3 regions of the Streptomyces sp. NPDC000134 genome follow, and region 1 is predicted to be linked to each of the others. Evidence: riboswitches for the same ligand, from Rfam matches in the RefSeq annotation. Region 1 holds a riboswitch; each other region holds the start of a gene.
What was found. Region 1 has a riboswitch for cyclic di-AMP ahead of ACFY32_RS02870 (transglycosylase family protein). Riboswitches for the same ligand answer to the same signal wherever they lie in the genome.
Positions count from the first base shown of each region.

Region 2: it holds a riboswitch for cyclic di-AMP, as region 1 does, so the genes downstream of both, ACFY32_RS27250 (M23 family metallopeptidase) here and ACFY32_RS02870 (transglycosylase family protein) in region 1, are expected to answer to the same signal.
Region 3: it holds a riboswitch for cyclic di-AMP, as region 1 does, so the genes downstream of both, ACFY32_RS33255 (peptidoglycan DD-metalloendopeptidase family protein) here and ACFY32_RS02870 (transglycosylase family protein) in region 1, are expected to answer to the same signal.

Region 1 covers NZ_JBIAZN010000002.1:90,831-98,301, forward strand. The annotation lists gene eno (phosphopyruvate hydratase) at 1-1,194, opposite strand, end outside; gene ACFY32_RS02870 (transglycosylase family protein) at 1,452-2,198, opposite strand; cyclic di-AMP (ydaO/yuaA leader) riboswitch at 2,204-2,370, opposite strand; gene ACFY32_RS02875 (transglycosylase family protein) at 2,553-3,566, opposite strand; gene ACFY32_RS02880 (cytochrome P450) at 3,714-4,994, opposite strand; gene ACFY32_RS02885 (nucleoside triphosphate pyrophosphohydrolase) at 5,156-6,133, opposite strand; gene ACFY32_RS02890 (SurA N-terminal domain-containing protein) at 6,164-6,802, opposite strand; gene ACFY32_RS02895 (serine/threonine-protein kinase) at 7,127-7,471, opposite strand, start outside.
Region 2 covers NZ_JBIAZN010000021.1:15,280-22,750, reverse strand. The annotation lists gene ACFY32_RS27255 (PP2C family protein-serine/threonine phosphatase) at 1-824, shown strand, start outside; cyclic di-AMP (ydaO/yuaA leader) riboswitch at 1,058-1,216, shown strand; gene ACFY32_RS27250 (M23 family metallopeptidase) at 1,229-2,308, shown strand; gene ACFY32_RS27245 (PrsW family intramembrane metalloprotease) at 2,316-3,653, opposite strand; gene trmB (tRNA (guanosine(46)-N7)-methyltransferase TrmB) at 3,693-4,556, opposite strand; gene lhgO (L-2-hydroxyglutarate oxidase) at 4,570-5,925, opposite strand; gene ACFY32_RS27230 (MFS transporter) at 5,971-7,395, opposite strand.
Region 3 covers NZ_JBIAZN010000037.1:3,170-10,640, reverse strand. The annotation lists gene ACFY32_RS33270 (ATP-binding protein) at 1-1,095, opposite strand, end outside; gene ACFY32_RS33265 (MBL fold metallo-hydrolase) at 1,517-2,698, opposite strand; gene ACFY32_RS33260 (SGNH/GDSL hydrolase family protein) at 2,949-3,734, opposite strand; gene ACFY32_RS33255 (peptidoglycan DD-metalloendopeptidase family protein) at 3,961-4,920, opposite strand; cyclic di-AMP (ydaO/yuaA leader) riboswitch at 4,924-5,120, opposite strand; gene ACFY32_RS33250 (tyrosine-protein phosphatase) at 5,507-6,304, shown strand; gene ACFY32_RS33245 (DUF6126 family protein) at 6,339-6,458, opposite strand; gene ACFY32_RS33240 (XRE family transcriptional regulator) at 6,455-7,078, opposite strand; gene ACFY32_RS33235 (aspartate aminotransferase family protein) at 7,141-7,471, opposite strand, start outside.

The sequences.
Region 1 (7,471 bases):
CTTGGCGACGCGCTCGGAGCGGGCCGGGGCGCCGGTCTTGATCTGGCCGCAGTTGGTGGCGACGGCCAGGTCGGCGATGGTGACGTCCTCGGTCTCGCCGGAGCGGTGGGACATCATGCACTTGAAGCCGCTGCGCTGGGCCAGCTCCACGGCGTCCAGGGTCTCGGTCAGCGAACCGATCTGGTTGACCTTGACCAGCAGGGCGTTGGCCGCGCCCTCCTCGATGCCGCGGGCCAGGCGCTCGGGGTTGGTGACGAACAGGTCGTCACCGACGAGCTGGACCTTGTCGCCGAGCTTGTCGGTGATGGTCTTCCAGCCCTCCCAGTCGTCCTCGAACAGCGGGTCCTCGATGGAGACCAGCGGGTAGGCGTCGACCAGCTCGGCGTAGTACTCGGTCATCTCGGCCGCCGAGCGCTCCTTGCCCTCGAAGGTGTAGACGCCGTCCTTGTAGAACTCGGAGGCGGCCACGTCGAGGGCGAGGGCGATCTGCTCGCCGGGGGTGTAGCCGGCTTCCTTGATCGCTTCGAGGATGAGGTCGAGGGCCTCGCGGTTGGAGCCGAGGTTCGGGGCGAAGCCGCCCTCGTCGCCGAGGCCGGTGGCCAGGCCCTTGTTCTTCAGGACCTTCTTGAGGGTGTGGTAGACCTCGGCGCCCCAGCGCAGCGCCTCGGAGAAGGACTCCGCGCCGATCGGGGCGATCATGAACTCCTGGATGTCCACGTTGGAGTCGGCGTGCGAGCCGCCGTTCAGGATGTTCATCATCGGCACCGGCAGCAGGTGCGCGTTGGGACCGCCCAGGTAGCGGAAGAGCGGGAGGTCGCTGGCCTCGGAGGCGGCGTGGGCGACGGCGAGGGAGACGCCGAGGATGGCGTTGGCGCCGAGGGAGCCCTTGTTGTCGGTGGCGTCCAGGTCGAACATGGCCTGGTCGATCAGCCGCTGCTCGGTGGCGTCGTAGCCGACCAGCTCCGGGCCGATCTGCTCGATGACGGCGAGGACGGCCTTCTCGACACCCTTGCCGAGGTAGCGGCTCGCGTCGCCGTCGCGCAGCTCGATGGCCTCGAAGGCGCCGGTGGAGGCGCCGGACGGGACGGCGGCACGACCCGTGCTGCCGTCGTCGAGGCCGACCTCGACCTCGACCGTGGGGTTGCCTCGGGAGTCCAGGATTTCCCGGGCTACGACGACGTCGATGGACGGCACGAGCATCTCCTTCTTGGGATGTGACGCGGGGCGGCCGGTCCGCGGTTGGCTGTCGCGGGCGCGGCCGTGTGGCTCTGCGGGATGAGCCTAACCGGCTCCGGCCGATCGGCCAGCCGGTCACCCACCCCTGTGGCAGAACCGAGCGTAGATTGTTTCCGAACGGAACAAAAGAGGGGCGGGTCCCCGGACATGACCCCGCCCCGGTGCGTACGGGGGAACACGCACCGGGGCGGGGAGTCCTGCCGGACCCGCGGGTCCTACTTCAGGTGGAGCTGCTGACCGGGGTAGATCAGGTCGGCGTCGTCGACGATGTCGTCGTTCAGCTCGAACAGCTTCGCCCAGCCGCCCGCGACGTCGTGCGCCTTGGCGATGGTGCTCAGGGTGTCGCCCTTGACCACCTTGTACTCGCCGTCACCCTTCTCGACCTTCTTGCCGGTCGGGGTGGTGACCGTCTTCCCGGTCTGCTTTTGCTGGGTCTGGGCGGGGCGCTCCTGGGAGCGGGAGGCGGGCTGCTCCTGGGTCTCCCGGGTGGTCGCGGTGGACCCGCCGCCCTGGCTGCCGCCGTCCTGGCCGCCGGTGCTCTGGCCGCCGCCCTGGTTCTGGCTCTCGGTGGCGCCGCCGCCGGTGTACCCGGCGCCCGACAGGCCGGTGCCGCAGTTCGGCCAGGCGCCCTTGCCCTGGGCCGCGAGGACCTTCTCGGCGACCTGGATCTGCTGGGCCTTGCCGGCCTGGTCGGCGGTGGCGGCGTACTGGGTGCCGCCGTACGCGGCCCAGGTGGAGGCGGAGAACTGCAGACCGCCGTAGTAGCCGTTGCCGGTGTTGATGGACCAGTTGCCGCCCGACTCGCACTGGGCGACGGCGTCCCACTCGGACTCGGTGGCGGCGGAGGCGTTGCCGGCCGCCATCAGCGGAGCGGCGACGGCGGCACCGGTGACACCGGCGATGGCGATGGCCCGGGTGGCCTTGGACGGGCGACGGTGCTTGCCCTTGCTGGAGAACAGCATGGTGGAGATCCCCTCACCGACGCCTGCGAGGTGAGCTGTCGGGTTCGGGCCGGTTGAGTTGCCCGGCCGGGTCCCTCACGGGAGCCGGCTTCACCCCTAGCCGCTCCGGTTCAACTGCCCGGTGCGGCGCCTACCTTGGGTCCCCCGCTCCTGCCTACGGCGCTTGACGCGACGACTGTTCCCGGACTGCCGCTGGCAGGATTCGGCGTTGCGGCGGCCGGGGCCCGCGGTGGCGAGCGATCACGACCGTAGTCACGCCCGCGGCGGATTTTCAAAGACGATCACGACTTCTGAGACCTATCTCTCACCGCGTTTATACCGGACATCAAGTGTCAATCGCGGCGCGAACTCCCGTTACTTTTCGCCCGATTCGACATCCACTGCAAGCTTCTGACCGGGCAGGATGTGGTCCGGATCGGCGCCGACGGTCTCCTTGTTCCCGGCGTAGAGGGAGTGCCATCCCCCGCTCAGCTCAAGGGAGTCGGCGATGCCCCAGAGGCTGTCGCCGGTACGCACGGTGTACGACCCGTCCTGGACCTCTCGCGTCACACCGTCCCCGCGCGAAGCGTGCCGCCCGGTGGTACGGCCGTCGGCGGCGTCCTCGTCGGCGGTGCCGCCGCGATGGCGTCCGGTGCCGGAGTCGGTGGTGCCGGTGAGCTGTGAAGCACCGGTATCGAGGCCCGAGTTGTCCGAGTCGTCGGGCCTTGTGGTGATGGAGTCGTTCGGGTCGATGGTGGGCTTTTCGGACTCCGAGGACGTGTCGGACTTGGCCGTTTTCTCACTCGTGCCGCTCTTGCGGCTCTTGCTCTTCCCGGCCGGCGTCTCGTCCGACGGGGTGGCCGAGGGCGAGGAGTCGGGGGTCGCCGTCGCCTCGGGGCTCGCGCCGGTCGTCCGGCCGGAGCCGGAGGTGTCCGCCGAGTCCGTTGTGGGCGTTTCGTCCGACGCGCCGTCATCCGTCGTACCGTTCCCGGTGCCGGTGTCCGCCGAGGGCGAGCCGCCGAGCAGTCCGGCGAGCGGGCCGCAGGTCGGCCACGCGGCGATGCCCCGGTCGGCGAGCAGGCTCTCGGCGACCCGTATCTGCTGGGAGCGGCTGGCCTCGTCGGGGCTGGGCGCGTAGGCCAGCCCGCCGTACGCCTCCCAGTCCTTCTGGGACAACTGGAGGCCGCCGTAGTACCCGTTGCCGCTGTTCTGGCTCCAGGCGCCGCCGGTCTCGCACTCGGCGACGCGGTCCCAGGCCGTGCCGTCGGCCGCGTGCGCGCCGGTGGCTCCCAGCAGGGGGATCGCGATGGCGGAGCCGGTGACTCCGGCGGCGACGACCAGGGCCGGGGCCTGGCGGGGGCGACGGTGACGGCCGTTCCCGGAGAGCATGCGGGGACCTTTCGCGAGACAACAGGGGCCCGCGCGGCGGCGGATGGGGCTCGGCGCCGCGCTGATCCGTGAACGTATCGGCACACGATCACTTGTCACAAGTTCATGCCGTGCAGATCACATGGAGATCACAGAAGTGAACGTTCGTCACTTCCGCTCCACCGTCCCGGGTGCGAACGACACCGGCAGGGTGCGCAGCCCGCGCATGATGAGGCCGCCGCGCCAGCGCAGTCCGGCCGGGTCGGCGGCCAGGCGCAGGTCGGGCAGCCGGGTCAGGAGGGTGGCCAGCGCGGTCCGGCCCTCCAGCCGGGCCAGCGGGGCGCCGAGGCAGTAGTGGATGCCGTGGCCGTAGCCGAGGTGCTGGTTGTCGCGGCGGGCCAGGTCCAGGGTGTCCGGGTCGGCGAACCGCTCCGGGTCCCGGTCGGCGGCGGCGAGCACGACGAGGACCGGGTCGCCGGGGGCGATGTCCTGTCCGCCGAGGGCGACCGGCCGGGTGGCGTACCGCCAGGTGGCCAGCTCCACCGGGCCGTCGAAGCGCAGCAGCTCCTCGACGCCGGTCGCCAGCAGGCCATGGTCCCCGGCCGCGAGGGCGTCCTGGAGGCGGGCGCGCTGCTCCGGGTGGGTGAGGAGGGCGAACGTGCCGTTGCCGATGAGGTTGACGGTCGTCTCGAAACCGGCGAACAGCAGGATGAACGCCATCGCGGCGGCCTCGTTCTCGGTGAGGTGCTCGCCGTGGTCGGAGGCGCGGATCAGGCCCGAGATGAGGTCCTCGCCGGGGTCCGGCTCGGGCGGCAGCGCGGCGCGTTTGCGATGGATCAGGTCGGCGAGGTAGCCGCGCATCTTCTTCACCGACCGCGCGACCCCGCCCCGGGGGCCCCCGCCGTGCCGGATCATCATGCCCGCCCAGTCCCGGAAGTCGTCCTGGTCCTCGCGCGGGACGCCGAGCAGGTCGCAGATGGCGTAGATGGGGAGCGGGAACGCGAACTCGTGGATCAGGTCGGCCTCGCCGCGGCCGGCGAACCCGTCGATGAGGCGGTCGGCCAGCTCCTGCACGCGGGGCGCGAACTCGGCGACGCGGCGGGGCGTGAACGCCTTGCTGACCAGGCGGCGCAGCCGGGTGTGGTCCGGCGGGTCGATGTTCAGCAGGTGCGTCATCAGGTCGGCGCCGCGTTCGCCGGGGATGCCGGTCTTGCCCTTGGCGTCGGCGGGTCCGTCGTGGTGCGCGGGGTTCTTCGACAGGCGGGGGTCGGCGAGGGCCTGGCGGGCGTCGGCGTACCGGGTGACCAGCCAGGCCGACACGCCGCTGGGGAGGGTGGTGCGGTGGACGGGCGAGTTCTCCCTCAGCCAGGCGTACGTGGGGTAGGGGTCGGCGGCGAACTCCCAGGTGAAGAGGGCGGGGGCGGGCTGGGCGTGGGGTCGGTCGGTCACGTCCTGACCGTATCCGGAGGGCGGGGCGGGGGTGGACGGGCGGGGGTGGTCGGGCGGGTGCGGTGCGCGGCGCGGGTGCCGGGGGGCGGGTGCGGTGCCCGGCGTGACGGGAGGCGGGGCGGGGGCGGGTGCGGTGTCCGGCGTGACGCGGGGTGCCCGGGTCAGGTCCGTTCCGCCGCCAGGATCGCGTCCCGGTAGGCGCGGGCCGCCGCCCTCAGGGCCGCTTCCGGGTCGACGCCCTCCGCCTCGGCCCGTACCGCGAGCCGCAGCAGGTCGTAGCCGATGCCGCCGGTGTGCGGGAGGGGGACGTCCAGGGCGGCGGTGCGGGCCCGGGAGGCCAGCTTGGCCGCGAGGGCGAGACCGGGCTGGCCGAGCGGGACGCCCTCGGTGACCGAGGTGCGCTGCTTCTCCACGGCCTTGGTGCGCAGCCAGTGCTCCTTGACCTCCTCGGGGGTGGTCGCACTCGCGTCGCCGAAGACGTGCGGGTGGCGGTGGATCAGCTTGGTGACGATCGTGCCGGCGACGTCGTCGACGGAGAACGGCGCGTCCGGGTCCTCCTCGGCGATCCGCGCGTGGAAGACGACCTGGAGCAGGACGTCGCCGAGTTCCTCGCGCAGTCCGTCGCGGTCGCCGTCCTCGATCGCCTCGACGAGTTCGTACGCCTCCTCGATGCCGTATTTGGCGAGCCCTTCGTGGGTCTGCCGGGAGGACCAGGGGCACTCGGCGCGGATGCGGTCCATGACCTGGACGAGGTCCAGCAGGCGGGCGCCCGGGAGGTCGTAGGAGGCGGGGAGGAGTTCCAGTTCGGGCATGCGCACGCGGCCGGAGCCGGCCAGCCTGGCGAGGCCGTCGGTGAGGGCGGGCTCGCCCTCACCGGTCGCCACGACGACGACCGTACGGCCGCCTGCGCAGGCGTCGAGGAGTTCCTCGGCGGCCGGGGCGGCCTCGTCGACCGCGACGCCCGCCTCACGGAGATACGGCACCTGCGGGTGGGCGCCGTCCGCGCACAGCACGCGGTCGGCGGAGCGCAGGACCTGCCAGGCGGGCCAGGACAGCAGGCCGGGGGCGACCCGGTGGCTGGTGGTGAGCAGGACCACGCGGCCGGGGTCCGGGGCGGCTTCGGGGCTCGTCGCGTTCACGTCTCGAACGTAACGCACCCCGCTGAACCGTTACGCCGTGCCCCGGGGCGCCGTGACGTCCCGCACCCACGGGGTGTCGGCGTCCACCCGGCTGCTCTTCTCCACGTCCCAGGTGCCGTAGCGCGGGTTGAGGTCGATGTCGAGTTCCTCGGAGGACTTCGACAGGGCCTGCCAGAAGGCGGGCTGTCCGGTGTCGGTGCCGAGGCGCTCGGCGAGTTTCTGGGCCTCAAGTTGCAGGCGGAGGTTGTCCTCCAGGCGCTCGGGGGCGATGCCGTACTGCTGGAGCCAGACCGTCTCCAGCTCCGCGGGGCCGCCGGCCTGCTGCTCCAGGCCGGTGCGCATGCGCTGGATCTCCTTGCGGGTGACGGTGATGCCCGCCTCCCGCGCGGCGTGGTGCAGCACCTGGTCGAGGACCATGCTGTGCAGGGTGTCGCGGGTGAGGCTGCCGCTGCGGTTGATGGCCTGCGCGTACTGCGCCTCGTCCCGTACGGCCGCGCGCTGGGCGGCGCGGATCTCGTCGACCCGGTCCTCCAGTTGCGCGACGGTGATCCGCCGGCCGTCGACCACGGCCGCGGCGCCCGGACGCGCGTCGTTGCCGCAGGCGGTCAGCAGGGGTGCCGCGGCGATCGCGGCGGTGAGGAGGAGCGCGGTGCGACGGCGGCGGTGCAAGGAGACCTCCCGGTGGAGTTTGTGCGACGGTGCACAAGGTCTTGCGGTGATCGATGGTAGGCAGTGGCCGGGCTCCGGCCAACCCATTCGACCAACGATTCACCGGGACATCGGGCACCGCCGCCGCCTCCCGGAGCCCTAGGGCCTGTCGTTTGGATCAGCCCGCAGACGCGGGGCCTGGCACGCACATCTGCGGCGTTGTCGTCGGTTGTCAACGCTCCGCGTTGCCGCCCTCCTCCGCCTTGCATCTGCACGCGCCAGGCCCCGCTCACCGGCATGACCAGGCGCAGCAGATTCCCTGCGACCTGATCCAAACGACAGGCCCTAACCGCCCATCCGCCCCAGCCACTGGAGCGTGCGGTGCAGCTCCGCCGCGAGGGGGTGTCCCGGGCCCCGGGTGCGGTCGACGTCGTGCAGGAGGCGGGCCAGTGTGGCGTGGGCGGCGGCCCGGTCGCCGAGGGCGAGCAGCAGCAGGCCGATGCGGCGGCGCAGGTCGAGGGCGAGGTCGGGGTCGTCGGCGGCGACGTACTGGTTCTCGTAGTACGGCAGCAGCGCGCGGTACTCGGCGAGGGCGGCGGCCGGTTCGCCGAGCTGTTCGAGGCACTGGGCGGCCTCGTAGCGGTACCGCAGGGACTGCGGGTCGGCCCGGCCGGCCTCGGCGGCGCGCTC
Region 2 (7,471 bases), on a different contig from region 1:
AGCTGGTGACCATCGCGACGGTCGCCGGGCTCGCCGTCTTCGTCAACTCCTTCGTCCGCCGCACCGGCGAACGGCTCGCCTCCGCCCGCGAGATCGCCGAGGCCGCCCAGCGCGCGGTGCTGCCCGAGCCCGCCGAACGGATCGGCGGCTTCGAGATCGCCGCCTGCTACGAGGCGGCGCAGGCCGACGCCTTCATCGGCGGCGACCTGTACGCCGTGCAGGACAGCCCGTACGGCATCCGGCTCGTCGTCGGCGACGTGCGCGGCAAGGGCATGGGCGCGGTCGCCGCCGTCGCCGTGGTGATCGGGGCGTTCCGGGAGGCCGCCGAGCAGGAGTCGACGCTGGAGGCGGTCGCCCAGAAGCTGGAACGGGCGCTGGCCCGCGAGGGCACCCGGCGCGAGGGGCTGGACGCCTTCGAGGGCTTCACCACCGCCGTCCTCGCCGAACTCCCGCACGGCGACGGCACCGTCCGGATCGTCAACCGAGGCCACCCGCCGCCCCTGCTGCTGTACGCCGACGGCACCCTGGACGCGCTGGCCGCCCGGGAGGCCGCGCTGCCGCTCGGCATGGGTGAACTCGGCGTCTGGCCCGACCGGGCCGAGGAGGCCGCGTTCCCCGGCGGGGCCACGCTGCTGCTCTACACCGACGGCGTGACCGAGGCCCGGGACGCGCGGGGCGTGTTCTACGACCCCGAGGCACGGCTGGCCGGCCGCGCCTTCCGGCACCCCGCCGACCTCCTCGACGCGCTCGCCGAGGACGTACGGCGGCACTCCGGGGGCGGCATGGCCGACGACATGGCGCTGCTCGCCGTGCGACGGCCGTGACCCCGGTCACGGTCGGTGACGGCGCGACCGCCGTCCGCATAACAACTGATGAACCGTCAGGCCGGGCGGGAGTGGTGATCGGGGGTCAGGTCGCCCTGGTTTCGCCGTCGGTACGGCCTTGGTCCGTGTCGGAATCGTTAATGATCAAGAGGAACAGCTTGGAATACGAGCCCCGGGTCTATTAACGTTCGATAACGCAGCGCGGTCGTCCCAGCCGTCACAGAAGGCGGCTCCGCGCGCACGCGCCGAATCCCGCGAGGGAACCGGGGAACCACCACCTTGGGGTGAATCGGGCGTATACGGCTGTGGCCCACACGGCACGTATACGCGCGTAGGAGACCTTCCCGCTCCGAACCCGTCAGCTAACCCGGTAGGCGGAGACGGAAGGAAAGGAGCACGCCCACGTGGCGTCCAACCGGCCTGCCCCCGAGGCCCCGTTCGTGCCGACCCAGCGGAGTACCGAGACCTTCGGCTACGGCGACTTCCGCACCGATGACGGCCCGTTCGACGGTCCGTTCGACGGCCCCCTCGACGGTCCTCTCCGCTCGGCCGAGGAGTGGAACCCCACCGCGGACTCCCTGCGCCCCGTGCGCGGCCGGCACCGCGTCGCCAAGCAGCGCGGCGGGCTCGCCCGCAGCTCCACCGTCCTCGGCGTCGGTGTCATAGCCGCCGTCGGCGCCGGCGGCATGGCCAGCGCGCAGACCGGCAAGGCGCCGGTGTCGATCTCCATGCCGGACCTGCCGAACGTCGCCTCCCTCATCTCCGACGACGAGGGGAAGCAGGCCGCCGCGGCGACGGCCGCGCCGCTCAGCAGCGTCGGCGTCGCCACCGCCGACAACGGGCAGGGCACCACCGCCGGCGAGGCGCTGCGCGCCCGGATCATGGCCCAGGCCGAGCAGCAGCAGGACCAGGTCGAGAGCAAGGCCGCCGCCGAAGCCGCCGCCGAAGCCGAGAAGAAGGCCGCGGCAGCGGTCGCCGAGGCGGAGAAGAAGGCCGCGGCCGAGGCCGCCGCCGCCAAGAAGAAGGCGGCGGAAGAGGCCGCGAAGAAGGCCGAGGCCGAACGGCTCGCCGCGCTGGCCGAGCAGTACGCGCTGCCGACCTCCTCGTACACCATCACCTCCACCTTCGGGCAGGCCGGCCCCTACTGGTCCTCCGGCCACCACACCGGCCTCGACTTCGCCGCGCCCACCGGCACGCTGATCAAGGCCGTGCACACCGGGACCATCACCGAGGCCGGCTGGGCCGGGTCCTACGGCTACCGCACGATCCTCACCCTCGACGACGGCACCGAGATCTGGTTCTGCCACCAGTCCTCGATCAGCGTCGGCGTCGGCCAGAAGGTCAGCACCGGCGACGTCATCGGCCGCGTCGGCGCCACCGGCAACGTCACCGGCGCCCACCTCCACATGGAGGTCCACCCCGGCGGTGCCGACTCCGGCATCGACCCGATGGCCTGGTTCCGGAGCAAGGGCCTCACCCCCTGACCCGAGGTCACGGACGGTACGAGGCGTACGGCTGGTACGGGGCGTACGGCTGGTACGGGTGGTACCGCACCGGCTGCCCGTAGGCCCCGTGCACCGGCCAGGGCGGCGCGGTCACCGGCACCGGCGGGGCCGTGGCGCGGGCCGCGTGGTCCAGCGCCGGACGGGCGATCCCGCGCCGGTGCCACAGCTCCAGCAGCAGCTCCCGCTCCCGTACGGCGAAGTCGGCGCCCGCCCGGCCGCGCCGGGCCCGGTGCCGCAGGAACGCCAGCGAGGTCGCGTACGCCTCGTACTGGGCGACCGTCCGCGCCGCCGCCCGCCCGGCGTACCGGCGGGCGTACCCGCGGGCGATGCGCCGCGCCCGCATCGACCCCAGCGCGTACGGCTCGGTGGGGCCCAGCCAGTCGGCCGCCGCGTAGACGGGCAACTCCTCGCGCACGGTGACCAGCTCGCGCTGCCGGGTCCAGACGGCGAGCCAGGTCAGCAGCGCGAACGCGGGCACCATGAACGTCGCGTACACCGCGAGGAAGCCGTACTGGCCGAGGGACGAGGAGCTGTTCCACAGGGCGTGCGTGCCCATCGCGAGCAGCAGGCCGGTGAGCGGCAGCAGCACCCGCAGCGGCCCCCGGCCGCCGGGGCGCAGCGCCACGAGGCCGAAGCCGATGCCGGTGAGCACCGTGAACAGCGGGTGCGCGAACGGCGACATGACGACGCGGACGAAGAAGGTCGCCGCGGTGACGGAGGCGATGCCGGTGTCGCCGGTGAGCTGGTCGGTGCCGAAGGCGTTGCCCAGGTAGAGGATGTTCTCGGTGAACGCGAAGCCGGTCGCGGTCACGCCCGCTATCACCACTCCGTCGAGGATTCCCGTGAAGTCCCGTCCCCGGAAGAGGAAGACCAGCAGCACGGCCGCGGCCTTGGCGGACTCCTCCACGACCGGCGCTATCACGGTGGCGCCCAGGGTGTCGGCGGAGGCCGGGTCGGCGGTGGCCGTGGCGATCCAGCGGGTGGCGAAGCTGTTGGCGACGATCGCTATCAGGGCCGCCGCGCAGGCGCCCCAGGCGAAGGAGAACACCAGGTTCCGCCAGGGGCCGGGCGCCACCCGGTCCAGCCAGCGGAAGGCGGCCAGCAGCAGCGGCACCGGCAGCACGGCCAGCCCCAGGCCGACCAGGAAGCCCTGGGTGCCGGTCTGCTCGCGCACCAGGGCGAGGATCACCAGCCCGGACAGGGCGAGCAGGGTGGTCAGGGCGCCGTACCGCACCCAGGGGCGCTGCCACCAGTGCGGACGCGCGCCGCGGGGCGGGTCGCCGGGGGGTCCGCCGGGGGGTGCGGGACAGGGGGGAGTGACCACGGCATCGATCCTGACGAGACGGGGGCGCCGCCCGGGGCTTCAGGCGCCGGTGGGGGGCTGGTCCTGGTGTCGATGATCCACCGGGTGGGGTACGCGGCGGAAGAGCAGGTCGTTCACCACATGTCCCTTCTCCAGTCCCTGGCCCTCGAAACGGGTCCGCGGACGGTACGCGGGACGCGGTGCGAAACCTCCTTCCGGCCGGGTGTTCTCGAACGCGGGGTGCGCGGTGAGGACGTCCAGCATCTGCTCGGCGTACGGCTCCCAGTCGGTCGCGCAGTGCACCAGCGCGCCCGGCGCGAGCCGGGTGGCGGCCAGTGTCAGGAACTCGGGCTGGATCAGGCGGCGCTTGTGGTGCCGCTTCTTCGGCCAGGGGTCGGGGAAGTAGACCCGCAGCCCGGCCAGGGAGTCGGGGGCGAGCATCTCGCGCAGCAGGATGATCGCGTCGCCGTTGCCCACCCGGACGTTGTCCAGGCCCGCGCGGTCGGCGAGCGCCAGCAGATTGCCCTGGCCGGGGGTGTGCACGTCCACGGCGAGGATGTTGGTGCCGGGGTCGGCGGCGGCCATCTCGGCGGTGGCCTCGCCCATGCCGAAGCCGATCTCCAGCACCACCGGGCGGTCGTTGCCGAACAGCTCGGCGAGGTCCAGGACCCGCTGTCCGTCGATGTCCAGTCCCCAGGCCGGCCACAGCCTGCGCAGGGCGTCCGCCTGGCCGGCGGTCACCCGGCTGCGCCGGGGCTGGAAGCTGCGGATGCGCCGCTCGAAGTGGGAACCGGCGGGATCGGGCGCGGGCCCGTCGGGGAAGCGCGGCTCGCCCTTGGGACGGGGGGACCGGGCGGGCCCGGGGGACCCGGCGGACGCGGCGGACGCGGCGGACTGGGGAGTGGGGTGCGGGTGCTCAGACACGATGCGTCCGATTTTACGGGCCGTCCGGCGGGCCGCCGGACGGCCCGCCGGTGGGGCCGTGGGGCGGGGCGGCGGGGCCGTGCGACGGGACGCGGGGCGGGCCGCCGGAGGGGGCGCCGGACGGCACGCGGTCGTCGGCGAGCGCGGTCAGTGCCCGGCGGGCCACCTCCCGGCCGATGGGCAGCGCGGCGGTGGCCGCCGGCGACGGGGCGTTGAGCACGTGCACCGCGCGGGGGGTCTCCCGGATCAGGAAGTCGTCGACCAGGGTGCCGTCGGGCAGCACCGCCTGGGCGCGCACCCCAGCGGGCGCCGGCACCAGGTCGTCCTCCGTCACCTCGGGCAGCATCCTGCGCACCGCCGCCGTGAACGCCGCCTTGGACAGCGAGCGGCGCAGCTCCCCGCCGCCGTACCGCCAGTGCCGGCGGGCGATGTGCCAGGAACCCGGCCAGGCCAGCGTGGCGCCCAGCTCGCGGGGTCTGATCACGCCCCAGCCGTATCCCTCGCGGGCCAGGGCCGGGACCGCGTTGGGCCCGAGGTGGACGCTGCCGTCGATGCCGCGGGTGAGGTGCACGCCGAGGAACGGGAACGCCGGGTCCGGCACCGGATACACCAGTCCCCGCACCAGCTCGGGGCGGGCCAGCTCGTAGTACTCGCCGCGGAACGGGACGATCCGCATCCCCGGGTCGTCGCCGGTGGCGCGGGCGATCTCGTCGCAGTGCAGCCCCGCGCAGTTGACCATGACCCGGCCGCGGATCACCTCCGCGGACCGGGTGCGGACGGCGACGCCGAGGCCGGGCCGGCGGTCGACGCGCAGGACCTGGCTGCCGTAGCGGATCTCCGCGCCCGAGGCGTCGGCCAACTGCCGGGCGACCGCCACGTAGTCGCAGGTGCCGGTGGTCGCGACGTGTATCGCGGCCAGGCCCCGCACCGCCGGCTCGTACTCCGCGATCTGGGCGGTGCCCAGCTCGCGCACCGGGATGCCGTTCTCCCTGCCGCGCTGCACCAGGGCGTGCAGGCGGGGCAGCTCGGCGCGCTCGGTGGCGACGATCAGCTTGCCGGTGACGGCGTGCGGGATGCCGTACTCCGCGCAGAACTTGACCATCTCGGCGGCGCCCCGCACCGCGAAGCGGGCCTTGAGGGAGCCCGGACGGTAGTAGATGCCGCTGTGGATCACACCGCTGTTGCGCCCGGTCTGGTGGCGGGCCGGGCCCGGCTCCTTCTCCAGCACCGTGACCCGGGTGCCGGGCGCGGCACGGGTGATCGCGTACGCCGTCGACAGGCCGACGATCCCGCCGCCGATCACCAGCACGTCGCAGTCGTATCCGCTTGTCGGCCGCACCTGCTCCACCTCCCGGGTCCGATAGTGCACTGCGCCACTGACAACGCCCGCAAACCCGAAGAGCGCCCGGCCGGGTCAGGCGGGTGCGACCAGCAGCGGGCGGGCCCGCTCGCGCAGCTCCACCACGCGGGGCTCGTCGCCGTACGGCTCCAGGCGGTGCAGGAGGTCCTTGACGTACTCGGTGGTGCGCGCGGAGGAGATCCGCCCGGCCACCTCCACCGCGCGTACGCCCTGCTCGCAGGCGGCGTCCAGGTTGCCCGACTCCAGCTCGGCGACGGCCGACACCACCAGGCGCAGGCCGTGCGAGCGGACGAACTCCTCGGTGGGCTGGGACAGCGCCTGCTCGGTGAAGCGGCGGACCTGGCGGGGGGCCTTCAGATCGCGGTAGCACTCGGCGGCGTCGGCGGCGAAGCGGTCGTAGCCGTAGAAGCCGAGCCAGCTCGGGTCGCTGTCGCCGGGGCGGGCCCGCTCCAGCCAGCTCTCGGCCGCCTTCAGCGCGGCGCCGGCCGCCTGGGCGTCGCCCGCGCGTGCGTGCGCCCGTGCCTCCACCAGGCGGTAGAAGCTCATGGTGCGGGCGGTGGCCAGGCCACGGTTGCGCTCCACGGCGGCCTGCGCGAGGTCGACGCCCTCGTCACCGAAGCCGCGGTAGGTCGCCTGGAGCGACATCGATGCCAGGACGTACCCGCCGAGGGGGACGTCGGCCGCCGCGCGGGCCAGGCGCAGCGCCTGGATGTAGTAGCGCTGGGCGGCCTCCTGCTGGCCGGTGTCGAAGGCCATCCAGCCCGCCAGCCGGGTCAGCTCGGCCGCCGCGCCGAACAGGGCGCGGCCGACCTCGTCGGAGTAGGCGCCGAGCAGCAGGGGCGCCGCCTCCACCCGTAAGCACTCGGGGACCATGGAGGAACGCCAGTCGCCGCCGCCGTACTTGGAGTCCCAGCGCCGCGCGTCCTCGGCGGCCTCCCGCAGCTTCTGCACGTCACTGTGGCCGACTTTGAGCGGTGTGCCGGAGCCCTCGACGGGGCTCGTGTCGCGCGCCACCGAGCTGTCGGCCGGGGTTATCAGCCACCGGGAGGCGGGCGTCGCGTAGGCGCTCACCGCGAAGGACCCCGCGAGCGACTGCCAGATGCCGCCGGAGCCCGCGCGGCGGCCGGCCAGGTCGAGCCGGTACAGCTCCGTCGCCGTGCGCACCGCCTGGCCGACGTCCCGGGGGAAGGCGAGGCCCACTTCGGGGGCGGGGTCCGCGTCCGCCAGGCCGATCTCGTGGAGCGGCACCGGGCGGCCGAGCTTCTGGCCGATGGCGGCGGCGATCAGGTGCGGGGCCGCGCCTTGCGGCACCATGCCCTTCGACACCCAGCGCGCCACCGATGTCTTGTCGTAGCGAAGCGTCAGCCCGCGCTGGGCGCCAAGATCGTTGACGCGTCGCGCGAGGCCCGCGTTGGAGATTCCCGCGAGGGCGAGAACGGCGCCGAGTTTCTCGTTCGGCCCGCGTTGCTCCCTGGACATGCGCCACCCCTCGACACAGACGGCTGCCGCGCTGGCATAACCACGCGGCATTCGTAAACCCAGCGTAGTTCGCCGC
Region 3 (7,471 bases), on a different contig from region 1:
GAACAGTCCGATCCGGCCGTCCGCCAGCAGCCGGGCGACGTTGACCTGGTCGGGGTCGGCGAGCAGGGCGTTCATCCGGTGCTGTTCGGCGACCGGCATGCCCAGGCCCCGGTCCTCGACCTCGACGGCGAGCCCGGAGGTGACGAGGCCGGCGCGGAGCAGTACCTGGGTGTGCGGGGCGGAGAACACGGTGGCGTTCTCCACGAGTTCGGCCAGCAGGTGGATGACGTCGGCGACGGCGTGGCCGCGCAGCTCGCCGTCGACGGGCGGGACGAGCCGGACCCGGGAGTACTGCTCGACCTCGGCGATGGCCGAGCGCAGCACCTCGGTCATGGGGACCGGGTTGCTCCACTGCCGGCGGGAGACGGCGCCGCCGAGCACGGCGAGGTTCTCGGCGTGGCGGCGGATGCGGGTGGCGAGGTGGTCGACGTGGAAGAGGCCCTTGAGCAGGTCGGGGTCCTCCTCCTCGTTCTCCAGCTCGTCGAGGATGGAGATCTCCCGGTGCACCAGCGACTGCAGGCGCCGGGCGAGGTTGACGAAGACCTCCAGCTTCTGTTCGCTGCCCGCCTGGCTGGACAACTGGGCGGCCCGGACGACCGCGGAGACGGCGGTGTCGTGGGCGCGGGACAGGTCGGCGGCGAGCAGTTCGAACTCGTCGGCGTCGTCCGGTGGTCCGCCGCGCGGCTTGCGCCGGGGCGGGGCCTCGCCGCGGCGCAACGCCTCGACGAGGGCGTCCAGTTCGTTCTCCCCGCGGGCGGTGGAGCGGCGCAGGGCGCCGACCCGCTCGCGTACGGAGCGGGCGGCCCGGTCGGCGGCGAAGGCGGCGACGGCCACGGCGGCGGCGGTCACACAGAGGGCGCCGGCCAGGACGCCCCACAGGGCGGGGCCGGGCGGGGTGCCGGCGGACCGGACGGTGAACAGCACGGCCGCGCTACCGCCGAGGGCGACCGCGAGGGGCGGCAGCACGGCGAGCCGCAGCAGTTGGGGCCGTATGCGGGTCTCGGGCAGCGCGACAGCGGTGCGGACGGCCGGCCGGCCGTGCCGGCCGCCCTCGCGGCGGTCTGCGCGCGTGGCCGGGGCGCGGAGGTGAGGCATCGGTGTCCTTGTACTGGTCCGTCGTACTGGTCCGTCGGGCTCGCGGTGCCGACCGAGGAGACCGGTACCCGGCTCTGTGTCGCCCGACGGACACTCACGGTAGTCGTCCGCGACACACCGGTGACGGGCGTTGCGGAACTCCTCCGGGCAACGTCCCACTCTGGTATGACGCCTCGTACGACAGACCGACAACCGTCCGTTCGCGCAGAGAGGTCGTGGCCCACCGCCCGAGTCAAGGAGCCCGATGACCGACAGGACCGGCAGGACCGACTTCAGGAAGACCCTCGTCGTCGTACGGCCGGATGTGCAGCGCGGCCTGCGCGTAGGCCCGAGGAGAGATGTTCGGGTCGCCGGGGCCGTCGATCATGCGCCACCGGTCAGGCCATCGGTCCCCGGCCGTCGGAGGGACCGGCCGTACCGCTCACCGCTCGCCCGCGAGGTCGAGGTCGCCCTGGCGCGGCGCGGTCGCCGCGTGGACGGCCCACGCACGCTCGACCGGGGCGGACACCGCCCGCCACCACGGCTCCGCCGGCAGTTCCCCGGCCGGTTCGAACGGCTCGCCCGGCCGCGGGAACGCCACCGCCTGCCCGGCCTCCTCGGCCGCGTCCTTCATCCACTCCCCCGGCTCGGCCCACGGGTGCGGGGCGAGGTTGAAGGTGCCCCAGTGGATCGGCAGCAGGACGCCCGCGGTCGCGCCGCCCTGGAGGTCGAGGTGGGCGCGGAGGCCCTCCTCGGGGGTCATGTGGATGTCGGGCCAGAACTCCGCGTACGCGCCGACCTGGATCATCGTGGCGTCGAACGGGCCGTGGGCGGCGCCGATGTCCCGGAAGCCGTCGAAGTAGCCGGTGTCGCCGCTGTGGTAGACGCGGTGGTCCGGGCCGGCGACGACCCAGGAGGCCCAGAGGGTGTGCTGGGTGTTGCGCAGGCCCCGGCCGCAGAAGTGGCGGGCGGGGGTGGCGGTGAGGGTGAGGCCGCCGACCTCCGTCTCCTCGTGCCAGTCCAGCTCGCGCAGCCGGTCGGCGGGCACGCCCCAGTGCTCCAGGTGGGCGCCGACGCCGAGGGGCACGGCGAACAGGGTGTCCGTGCGGGCCAGCGCCTTGATGGTGGGCAGGTCCAGGTGGTCGTAGTGGTCGTGCGAGATGACGACGACGTCGACCGGGCCGAGGGCGGCCAGCGGCAGCGGCACGGGGTGCAGCCGCTTGGGGCCCGCGAAGGCGAACGGGGAGCAGCGCTCGCCCCAGACCGGGTCGAACAGCACCCGACGCCCGTCGATCTCGGCCAGCACGCTGGAGTGCCCCGCCCAGGTCAGCCGCAGTCCGGTGGCCGGCGGGCGGGCGAGGTCGGCGACGGTGGTGGGGTGCACGGGGATGTCGCCCGCGGGGGCGCGGCGGGAGCGTGCCTCGCGGTCGAGGTAGAGCCCGGCGAACTTGGAGGCCGAGCCGGAGGGCCGGGTCCGGGCCGGTCCGCCGGGGTTCTGGAACACGCCGTCGGCGAAGTGCGGCGATCGGCGGATACGCGCCATGCGCGCTCCGGCCGGGTCCGCGCCGAAGGCCAGGGGCCGCGGCGCACGGAGCCCGGGGTTCGGGGAACGGAAACCGGGCACGGTACCTCCACGTGGAGTAGTCGGACTCTCATTATGGTCGGCCGGTACGACACTCCGGCCGGCGGAGGCCGCCCCGCCGCCCGTCCCCCGCGCGGCGGGACACCGCGCAGGCCACCGCTTCCCCGCGCGGCGGGGCACCGCCCAGGCCACCGCTTCCCCGTCAGGCGGGAACTCCTGTTCACGTCACCGCTTCCGCACCCGGCGGGGACCCCGTTCAGGCCACCGCTTCCCCGCCCGGCAGGGACCCCGTTCAGGCCACCGCCGCGATCCGGGTCCTGATGTCGGCCGGCGACAGCGTTCCCTTGGCCCGCACGTGGTCGCCCGAGGACTCGCCGCGCAGCCGCCGCCCGATCCACGGCACCAGGTGCTCGCGCGCCCAGTGGACGTCGTCCCGCCGGACCTCCAGCGTGCCGCGCGGCGGCAGCGGGGGCCAGGGCTGCTCGGGGTCGGCCGGCACCGGCAGGCCGAGGGCCTGTCCGGCGCGGAGCGCCACGCGCGTGTGCCCCTCGGGCGAGAGGTGCAGCCGGTCCCTGTCCCAGGCCCGGCGGTCCTGGATGCTGCGCAGCGACCACAGGTCGAGCACGGGGCAACCGTAGCGGTCGGCGACGGCCCGCACATGCCCGTTGTACGTGGCGATCTTGCCGCGCAGATGCTTGAGGACGGGCACCCGGCGGGTGTCGAACCCGGTCGTCACCAGCACCGTCCCGGCGGTGGCGGTGAGCGCGGCGACCGCCCGCTCGAACCGCTCGGCCACCTCGTCGGGGTCCGTGCCGGGGCGGATGATGTCGTTGCCGCCCGCGCAGAAGGAGACCAGGTCGGGGGCGAGTCCGGCCGCCTGCGGCACCTGGTCCGCGACGACCTGGTCGAGCAGTTTCCCGCGTACGGCCAGGTTGGTGTAGGTGAAGCCGCCCTCGGGTCGCCGGTCGGCGAGCAGGACGGCGAGGCGGTCGGCCCAGCCGACGAACGCCCCGTCGGGGCCGGGGTCGCCGACGCCCTCGGTGAAGCTGTCCCCCACCGCCACGTACGACCCGATCACTGCTCTGCTGTCACTCTTCGAATCGTCTGCCACGTCGGCCCATGATTCACCTTGGATTGTGACCTACGCGACCGTAGGAGGGGGTTGACGTGCGGTGAGATAGGCCACTCGTAAAGGGTTGGCCAATTCCGGAATAACTGGACGCCCGGACAACTGGACGCGGCGAAGGCCGGCCCCGGGGACGGGGTCCGGCCTTCGGCGGTGTGCGGCGGTACGCGGGGGTGTCTCAGACGGAGACGCCGTGCGAGCGCAGGTAGGCGAGCGGGTCCACGTCCGAGCCGTAGTCCGGGGTGGTGCGGATCTCGAAGTGCAGGTGCGGGCCGGTCACGTTGCCGGTGGCGCCGGAGAGTCCGACCTGCTGCCCGGCGGTCACGGTCTGGCCGCTGGAGACGGAGAGCGAGGACAGGTGGGCGTACTGGGCGTAGTAGCCGTCGGCGAGCTTGATGACGACCTGGTTGCCGTACGCGCCGCCCCACCCGGCGGAGACGACGGTGCCCGCGCCGACGGCCTTCAGCGAGGTGCCGGTCGGGACGACGAAGTCGGTGCCGGTGTGGTAGCCGCTGGACCACATGCTGCCGGACTGGTGGTACGGGGTGCCGACGGCGCCGCCGGCCACCGGGGAGACGTAACCGCCGGAGGTCCCGGCGGCCTGGCCGCCGGTGTCCTCGGCGGCCGACGACCCGGTGGTCTTCGCGGCGGACTCCGAGGACTGCGCCGCGGACTCCGTGGTCTTGGCGGCGGACTCCGTCGACCGCGCGGCCGGCTCGGACGGCTTCGCCGCGGACCCGGTGCTCTTCGCGGCCGCAGCCGGGCCGGTGAGGGAGAGCTTCAGTCCGGGGTGGATCAGGGACGGGTCGGAGCCGACGGCTTCGCGGTTGTCCTCGTACAGCTTCTTCCAGCCGCCGCTGACCTTCTGCTCGTCGGCGATCTTCGACAGGTAGTCGCCGGTGCGCACGGTGTACGTCCGCTTTTCCGAGGCGCCGGCGGAGTTCTTCCCGGCGGCCTTCTGCGCGGCGGCCGGAAGGGACTGCACGGCCTTTTCGGAAACGGAGTGGGCGGGAGCGGCGTGGGCTCCGGTGGCCCCCATGAGCGGAAGCGCGAGCGCCGCGCCGCCGGTTCCGGCGACGGCGATGGTACGGGTCAGACGCTGGGTCCTGGTACGGCGGTGCTTACCCTTCGCGGGCATGTCGAATTCCTTCTCCGGCGCCTACGAGGTGAGCTGTCGGGTGCGGGCTGGAGCTGCCCGGCCGCGTCGTGACGCGGCTTTACCCCTAGCCGTTCCGGAGACCGGAACAGGCGGAATTCCTGTGGGTCCCCCGTTCCTGCCGTTACGGGTGGTGGATGGGTGCGGCTCCGGTCGGCGGCAGGATTAGGCGTCCGTCCGGATCGGAGGTGAACGTAAGGGACCAGGACGCAAAGAGACAAGCCTGGGGTTGCCGATAAAGCCGTTTCCCGTGATCCTTTATGGGATTCCGCAGTCATCCTCCGTGGAATTCTGGATCTTCACCGGGTACGAACGCCCTTGAAAAGGGGCTTTATTACGTGAACATGACGCCCGACGATCCGTCAGGGATATGACGCTGCTCACGCCCTCCCGGCACCCCGGTCTTTATTCCGGACCGAGCAGTAATGAAGCCACCAATTCGGACACAAAGCCCAGATACGGCACATTCGGAGAAGCGGGGCCCATAAGAGCGGGCGGGCCATGCCGTATCGTCAGGTGATGCCCGCCGACGAGCCTCGTCCGCGGGACGTAGTGGGAGGGAGTCCACGTGACGCAGCAGGTCCCGTCGACCGAGCCCGAGCTGGCCGGTGTGCGCAATTTCCGTGACGTGGGCGGGCTGCCCACCGTGGACGGCCGTCGGGTGCGGTACGGAGTGCTGTTCCGCAGCGGCCACCTGGCCCACGCGACCGAGGAGGACGCGGCGTTCCTCGCCTCCCTGGGCCTGCACACGGTCTTCGACTTCCGCAACGCCGCCGACCAGCGGCTGGAGGGCCCCGACGTGGCGCTCCCGGGCGTGCGCAACGTGAACCTGCCGCTGTCCGACCCCGCCGACGGCGCGGAGTTCTGGCGGATGGTCCGCGACGGCGACCTCGACCAGCTCCGGGAGATCCTCGCCGACGGCAAGGGCGCGGCCCGGATGACCGCCTCGTACCGCACGATCGTCACCGAGCGGACCGCCGAGCACTCCCGGGTGCTGCGCGCGCTCGCCGAGGACAGTGTCCCGGCGCTGATGCACTGCGCGGCCGGCAAGGACCGCGCGGGCCTGTCGATCGCGGTGACGCTGCTGGCGCTGGGCGTCGAGCGCGAGGCCATCGTCGAGGACTACCTGAAGTCGAACGCCACGCACCGCCGCTACAAGGTGCGCCGCAGCGGTTCCTCGGAGTCGGCCTACTCCCCCGAGGTCATGGAGCTGCTGAGCCCCCTGTTCGACGCCCGCGCCGAGTATCTGACGGCGGCGTTCGAGACGGTCGAGGAGACCTGGGGCGGCGTCGACGCCTATCTGGAGCGGGGCCTGGGCCTCACCCCGGAGATCCGCGACCGCCTGCGCGAGCGCCTGCTGGACTGAGCCGGCCCGGCCGCCCGGCCCCGGCCCGCCCCGGCTACTTGGCGCCCACCTCGAAGAGCAGGTAGACGAAGGCCGCGAAGACGTGCCCGACGGCGATGTAGATGATCAGCCGCACCCACAGCGCGCGGGGGAACTTCTCCTCCATGTCCCTCACGGGGCGTCTCCGTTCGTCGGTCCCAGGCACAGCGCGGCCGTGGGACTCTGCAGCAGGGTGTGGACGAAGAGCAGGTCGACGCCGTCGTCGTCCTCGGCGGCGATGCGGTGCGGGGTCAGCGAGTCGAAGTGCGCGCCGTCCCCGGGCCCGAGCCGGTGCACCGCGTCCCCGAGGCGCAGCCGCAGCCTGCCCCGCAGGACGTGCAGCCACTCCTCGCCGGGGTGCACCCGCACGATGTCGCCCTGCGAGCCGTGCGGCACATGGACGCGCAGTGCCTGCATCCCGCGGCCGGGGGCGCCGGCCTGCCAGTACGTCCAGCCGCCGGCCCGGGTCGGTTCCATGTCGGCGGCGCTGATCACGGCGTCCCGTTCGGCGGCCGTCTCACCGAGCAGCTCGGAGACGGTCGTACCGTAGATCCTGGCGAGGGCGAGCAGCATCGGCAGCGAGGGCTGGCGCTGCCCGGTCTCCAGCCGGGACAGGTGCGCGGGCGAGAGCCCGGCGGCGCGGGCCGCCGTCTCCAGGGTGAGGGCGGCCCGGCGGCGCAGGGCCCGCAGTCGCGGCGCCACGGCGGGCACCGTTTCGGCGGGCCCGTCCGGCGGTACGGACTCGGGTCGGCTCATGACTCCATTGAGCCCGAGATGTGCCTCAGAGGCAATTTCCTTGCCTCCGAGGCAAAAAGCGCTCACCGGTGGGCGACGGCCTGCTTCACCAGTGTCCGGCCGAAGTCCCACATCAGACCGCCGCCGTTGTGCGCGTCGTCCATGACCTCGGTGAAGGCGTCCACGAACCGGTCCACCTCCCGCTCCCCGATGATCAGCGGCGGGATCAGCTTGATGACCTCCAGGTGGTCGCCGGAGACCTGGGTGAGGACGCGATGGCGCTGGAGCAGCGGCACGACCACCATCTGCGCGAAGAGCCCCTTGCGGGCGGCCTGGAGCATGGTCCAGCGGGAGCGCAGCTTCAGCGACTTCGGCCGGCCGAACTCGATCCCGATCATCAGCCCCCGGCCGCGT